Linked DNA regions of Formosa sp. Hel1_33_131. The protein of the gene in region 2 binds, or shares a complex with, the protein of the main gene of each other region. Links are inferred from orthologs where the notes say so. Each region holds a gene or a part of one and is shown on either strand. Other genes may lie near its edges.

Region 1 (3,296 bases), 680 kb from region 2 along the record:
TAAAAAAACATCCGACTTTTTGGACAAAAGCACATGGGCACTCGCAACATTATTGTTGGCCTTAATTTTACTATCTAATATTGCTATTGTAGGTCCTAGCAACAGTCAAGAATCTAAAGCTCTTGATTTAGATGCAGCACCAACAACAACTCAACCTGTAGCAGTCCCTGTTCAAGAGACAACTACTGAAGAGAGTTCAACGCCAGAAGCAACGGATTCAGAGTAAAACAAATGCTTTATAAAAATTACAAAATGTCAACGCCAACACGTTGACATTTTTTGTTTCTGAAAGTTTGTCAGTTCAATGGGCTTGGCACACTTTTAGAAAGTATAAATACGAATTTAACAACACTAAAAATTAAAATATATGGCTTTAAATATCAAACCATTAGCTGACAGAGTTCTTGTAGAACCACAGCAGGCTGAAACAACAACCGCTTCTGGAATTATCATCCCTGATAATGCGAAAGAGAAACCTCAAAAAGGCACCGTGGTTGCTGTGGGTAAAGGCACTAAAGATGAGCCTACAACTGTAAAGGTTGGCGATGCAGTACTTTACGGAAAATATGCTGGAACAGAGCTTAAACTAGAAGGAACTGATTATCTAATCATGCGAGAAAGTGATATTCTTGCAATTGTTTAATTTTTAAAAAATAAAAGAAATGGCAAAAGATATAAAATTTGATATAGATGCACGTGACGGATTGAAACGTGGCGTTGATGCACTCGCAAATGCAGTAAAAGTAACTTTAGGACCTAAAGGTCGTAATGTGATTATTGGCAAAAGTTTTGGTGCACCACAAGTGACTAAAGATGGTGTTTCAGTAGCAAAAGAAGTTGAATTGGAAGATGCTCTAGAAAATATGGGTGCTCAAATGGTTAAAGAAGTTGCTTCTAAAACCAACGATTTAGCTGGAGATGGTACCACAACAGCAACCGTTTTAGCACAAGCAATTGTAAAAGAAGGTTTGAAAAATGTAGCTGCTGGTGCGAATCCAATGGATTTGAAACGTGGAATTGATAAAGCAGTCACATCCATCATCACGGATTTAGAAAAGCAAGCAAAGAAAGTTGGAAATTCTTCTGAGAAAATTCAACAAATTGCATCTGTTTCTGCCAATAACGATAATACTATCGGAGAACTTATTGCCTTGGCATTTGGGAAAGTTGGTAAAGAAGGTGTCATCACAGTAGAGGAAGCCAAAGGAATGGACACTTATGTAGATGTGGTTGAAGGAATGCAATTTGACAGAGGGTATTTAAGTCCTTATTTTGTGACCGATGCCGATAAAATGATTGCTGATTTAGAAAATCCTTATATTTTATTATTTGATAAAAAGATTTCAAACCTTCAGGAAGTGCTTCCAATTTTGGAGCCTGTAGCACAATCTGGACGTCCACTTTTAATTATTGCTGAAGATGTAGATGGCCAAGCCTTAGCTACTTTAGTGGTCAATAAATTAAGAGGTGGTCTTAAAATCGCTGCAGTGAAAGCACCTGGATTTGGAGACCGTCGTAAAGCAATGCTCGAAGATATCGCCATCCTTACAGGTGGTACCGTGATTTCAGAAGAACGTGGATTTTCTTTAGAGAATGCAGACTTAAGTATGTTAGGAACTGCCGAAACAGTGACTATTGACAAAGACAATTCAACGATTGTCAATGGAGCTGGAAAAGCGGATGATATCAAGGCGCGTGTGAATCAAATCAAGGCGCAGATAGAAACAACGACTAGCGACTATGACAAAGAGAAACTACAAGAACGCTTGGCGAAGTTAGCTGGGGGTGTTGCAGTCCTTTATGTAGGCGCTGCTAGTGAGATTGAAATGAAAGAAAAGAAAGACCGCGTAGATGATGCACTTCATGCGACGAGAGCCGCTGTTGAAGAAGGCATTGTTGCTGGTGGAGGTGTTGCGCTTGTAAGAGCTCAAAAAACACTCGAAAAACTAACCGCAGCCAATTTGGATGAAGTTACCGGAATTCAAATCGTGTCTAAAGCGATTGAAGCTCCCTTACGTACCATTGTAGAAAATGCTGGTGGCGAAGGAAGTGTAGTGATCAATAAAATCCTAGAAGGTAAAGGCGATTTTGGTTACGATGCCAAAAATGATGTCTATGTAGACATGCTTAAAGCTGGAATTATTGATCCTAAAAAAGTAACGCGTGTGGCTTTGGAAAATGCTGCTTCTGTAGCAGGTATGATCCTCACAACAGAATGTGCTTTAATTGACATTAAAGAAGACGCTGCTGCAATGCCTCCTATGGGTGGCGGGATGCCAGGGATGATGTAAATCTCCACATACAATAACAATCAAAAAAAGCTCCTGAAATTACATTCAGGAGCTTTTTTTGTGATTTAATAACTAGGTGTCACAAATTGTGATACCTAATATTATTTTATAAATCACACACTATTATTCACTTTGAAACCCTTTTAAAAATTTTTCAACTTCTCTAACAGTGTGAAATTTATTTATTCTGTCAAGTTCATCGAAATAAGAGTGTTTAGCTTTTGCTCCCCAAATCACATCCATCATAAAAATCTTTATTCTGAAATGTTAAATTTCTTCCTAGCTTCAGACGTCACTTCTTCGTGAGTAAAAAAGTCTCCGTTTTTTATGCTTTCTCTACTTTCTATTAGGAGCTCTTGTATTTCTTTTGGCAACTCCTCAAAAAAGTCAACTTGGTCTTTTGAATACGTTTCATATAAAGCATCCACCATACGCAAAAAACGATCATCAACCTTCCCGATCGCTTCTTTCCATTTATTTCTTAATTCTACTGTTCCCATAATAATATTGGTTACGATATAAACAAATATAGCTAATTATATCCAAATTTAATTTGAGTTATGCTTGCCTCTCCGTATTCTGTGACCGATCGGACATAAACTCACTAAAACTATTTATGTTCCTCTACAACCTCATCTTCTCTGTACTTACAACACGGGTGGACACTGTTATAAGCTTCGTCAGTTGCTTTCAGTTCTTTAGTGTCATGACCAACACCTGCAATGTTTTTTTGGATGGTCGTGAGGTCGGTTTTGTTTTCATCAAAAATGAGTCTTAACTCGTGACTTTCTACGTTCCAAACAGCAGATTTAACCCCTTTTGTTTTAAGGCTCGCTTTTTCAATACGATTTTTACACATCATACAAACACCGTCCACTTCAAAAGACGCTCTCGCATTTTTATTTTGAGCAAAACTCAACGTGGTCATGCATAGGATGGTGAGTGATAAGAAAACTGTTTTCATAATGTTTGTGTTTATATTTATTAATTTAATTTATAGCGTAA
Region 2 (3,617 bases):
CCATTTTTCATTAAAATAATATTTTAAACCGATTCTATTATAGATACGTCCTTCAAATTCATAGGGGTAATACAGGTAATATCCCGCCTGAGTGACAAGCGACCAGTTATTTATAAATAATTCATAACCCAAAAATCCACCAATGCGTTTATAGTCGGCATCCGGGTCTGATGGTTGTTCAGGAAATGCAACACTTCGGTAGTGGATTTCTTCTTGTAAAGCCTTTGAAAAGAACGCTTCTACCCCCACTTGAAATGCACTGAAAAAATTAATACGCTTGTCCACATAGGCTGAAAGTGTATAAAATGGAAATTGTTCACTTCCTACCACATCTGTTTGACTGAGACCAGAGCGCAGGACAAAATTGTATTTGAACGCTGTGGAGACCGCTGGGTGTTCTACGGACTCTTCGTAGACGATTTCCTTTGTATCTAAATCATAATTCAAGCCAATATTTAATGAGATGGTATTTACACTTGTGTTGGGAGATTTAAAACTTCCATTGGAGGCGTGAAAGAACACCAATCCTGTTTGAAGTCCGATAGGACCTAATAGGTTTGGTTTTTTATAGTTTAACATCAGATAGGGACTGCCTAATAATTTGGATCCAAATGCAACGTTTTTTGGGTTTGAATTTTTATCATACGGGTTTGACGCAACTACAATCCCTTGCCCAACGCGCAGCATCAATCGGCGTTTGAAGAAGTAAAAATTAAAATGACCGTAAAACCCAAATGTATTTCCGAGTACCTCATTTTTTAGATCTTGATACATAAAAGAGGCTCCATAATCTGGGTAATTATAGCGTTGCTGCCACTCCTTTTTTCCATCTGTTCGGTGGTTCCATCCCAGTATAATTCCTTCTGGATGGCCTTTAATAAGATGTAATATATTGGTATTATGAACCGGAATGTTTCCTTTGAAATAATTAACATCTACAAAGCTGCTGCTTTGATTTTCCTGCGAAAAACCAAAGAAGACCATACATCCAAAAAAACAACCTAGAAACCGATTCATTTCAAAATAATAAGACCGTAAAAGTAAAGTAAATATTTAAATACCTATTGTAGAGATGTGGAATATAACTTTTTTATTCATCCAATATTTAGTAAGTTTGTGGCTTAATACCGAGGACAAATTTGATCTGATTGCAACCTCATTAAAAAAAGCTAAAGCAGTACGTACTACTCCATTAGCCCGCAATCCTATTTTTTGTTCTCATAAAACACTGTTTATGAGTTATTTATTTACATCCGAAAGCGTTTCAGAAGGCCACCCAGACAAGGTTGCCGACCAAATTAGTGATGCTTTAATCGATCATTTTTTAGCGTTTGACCCAGACTCAAAAGTAGCTTGTGAAACTTTGGTGACCACTGGTCAAGTATTTTTAGCTGGAGAAGTTAAATCTAACACCTATCTGGATGTGCAAAAAATTGCACGCGATACCATCAACAAAATTGGTTATACCAAAGGAGAATATATGTTTGATGGCAACTCTTGTGGAGTGCTTTCAGCAATTCATGAGCAATCCGAAGACATCAACAGAGGGGTGGACAGAGGCGCTGAAGAACAGGGTGCTGGCGATCAAGGAATGATGTTTGGATATGCCACAAATGAAACCGAAAACTATATGCCGTTGGCATTGGATTTATCGCACCGTATCTTAATTGAACTCGCAGCCATGCGCCGCGAAGGCACCGATATCACTTATATAAGACCCGATTCTAAAAGTCAGGTGACCATTGAATATGATGATGATAATACACCAAATAGAATTGATGCGATTGTGATTTCTACCCAACACGATGATTTTGACGAAGAGACGGCTATGTTGGCAAAAATTCGAGAGGATTTAAAAACAAAATTAATCCCTAGAGTGGTTGCAAAACTGCCTTCGCATATTCAAGATTTATTTAATGACCAGATTACGTATCACATCAACCCAACAGGTAAGTTTGTGATTGGAGGGCCTCATGGCGATACAGGTCTTACGGGTCGAAAAATTATCGTTGATACTTATGGCGGTAAAGGCGCGCATGGTGGCGGTGCATTCTCTGGAAAAGACCCAAGTAAGGTGGACCGTAGTGCGGCTTATGCCACGCGTCACATTGCTAAAAATATGGTAGCAGCAGGACTTTGTTCGGAAGTCTTGGTGCAAGTGAGTTATGCCATTGGCGTTGCAGAACCTATGGGTGTTTTTGTGGATACTTATGGCACCAGCCCTTTTAATTTAACGGATGGTGAAATTGCAGATCACATCTCAAAACTATTTGATTTACGTCCGGCAGCGATCGAAAAACGTTTAAAACTCCGCAGGCCCATTTATAGCGAAACAGCGGCTTATGGTCACATGGGTCGTGAACACAAGACAGTGACTAAAACCTTTCATCAACCGAATGGCGAAAGTTTGACTTTGGAGGTTGAATTGTTTACGTGGGAAAAACTAGATTATGTCGATGTGATTAAAGAGGCTTTTGGAATTTAACTGTTTTTAGTTAAAATAATTCATTAAAAAATCTTCCGAAAAATAGGGGTAGTTTAATTGCGTACTTAGGTCGGTATAGTTCTTCTTTATGAGTTTCTTTTTGGAGGTCGTTTTCGTAGTTCCAAATACATAAATTTGATGTATAATCGTGATAAATTCTTGATAGCTATAGTGACAATCGTCTAGACTAAAAAGACGGATGTATTTTTTCTCGTTCAACGTATCTTCCTGTATTTTGTAATAAAATGCACACATCAAATAGCAGAAATTCAAGTGGTTTTTTTGATAATAAAAATCAGGCTTCTGATCTATGGCCATTTTATCAATTAGAAACACCATCAGCTGTTGGTTCTTAGTGAGTATCGCCGTGGTGTGCAACTCGTAATAATAGTCTAGTTTATTAGATTTTTTTAAGTGAACTTTATGATAGGTGTTTAAAATTTCCGATGTGTTTTTGGGTTCATTTACCAGTAGTTTTAAGGCTAACAAACGACTGCACAGAATAGGATTTAAATCCGTTGAGAAAATTAAATCTTTGTGACGATCCACCACCTTTTTATGATTTAGAAAATTTTTAAACTCTAAAATTGCAGAGGTGAATACCGTTATTTCTTTTGTGGGGGGATTGCGGTCAATGGTTTCTGTCCAACTCCCATAATAGCCATTCAAATTAGAATAATCTACAAAGGTTAAATAGACACATTGTAAAAAATTGGTATTTTTAAGCAATACCGTGTCAAGTTCAGGTTGCTTTCGTACTAACAATCCTAATGAATTTCCTAAATACAATACTTCTGAATAGGAAAAATTCTCAAAAGCGAGCTCTTTCAATTTGAACAACTCATCTATTAAACGGTAGCTTCTAACATGAAGCAATTCTCTAATTAATAAGACGATAAAACCCGTGAAATCTTCAAGACTTTTTTTGGTGGATTTCACTAAGGCAATAATTGCGGCTTCATCCCCATCGTAAACCGCTTTGTAGGTGATCTGAGACAAATCAATTTTCTCTTTATACAGATGCGTTTGCGTAAAATGAATGTAGTTTTTATATCCAATAAATTGAGCTAAGGTGTTTGTCGTTTTAATGTTTGGCTTGGTGTAAGGAGCCAAACCATACAAGCGTCTAATG

What was found. The genes of interacting proteins can lie anywhere in the genome.
Region 1: the proteins of metK (region 2) and groL are in contact, whole or in part, in a cryo-EM structure (PDB 8P4O), measured with the Escherichia coli proteins. The link is inferred for Formosa sp. Hel1_33_131 from one-to-one orthologs.

What each region holds. Positions count from the first base shown.
Region 1 is NZ_CP017260.1:1,735,210-1,738,505, reverse strand. Bases 1-2,976 are described here. They hold groL (chaperonin GroEL), read left to right. Parts: upstream 1-662; coding sequence 663-2,291; downstream 2,292-2,976. Other genes in these bases: FORMB_RS07825 (heavy-metal-associated domain-containing protein), read right to left, coding at 2,902-2,976; FORMB_RS07830 (hypothetical protein), read right to left, coding at 2,546-2,791; FORMB_RS07840 (co-chaperone GroES), read left to right, coding at 368-643; secG (preprotein translocase subunit SecG), read left to right, coding at 1-226. In the rest of the region: more of FORMB_RS07825, read right to left, coding at 2,977-3,255; FORMB_RS07820 (TonB-dependent receptor), read right to left, coding at 3,276-3,296.
Region 2 is NZ_CP017260.1:1,056,845-1,060,461, forward strand. Bases 384-3,359 are described here. They hold metK (methionine adenosyltransferase), read left to right. Parts: upstream 384-1,234; coding sequence 1,235-2,485; downstream 2,486-3,359. Other genes in these bases: FORMB_RS04715 (acyloxyacyl hydrolase), read right to left, coding at 384-1,017; FORMB_RS04725 (hypothetical protein), read right to left, coding at 2,492-3,359. Also shown: more of FORMB_RS04715, read right to left, coding at 1-383; more of FORMB_RS04725, read right to left, coding at 3,360-3,617. UniProt on the Escherichia coli protein: Catalyzes the formation of S-adenosylmethionine (AdoMet) from methionine and ATP.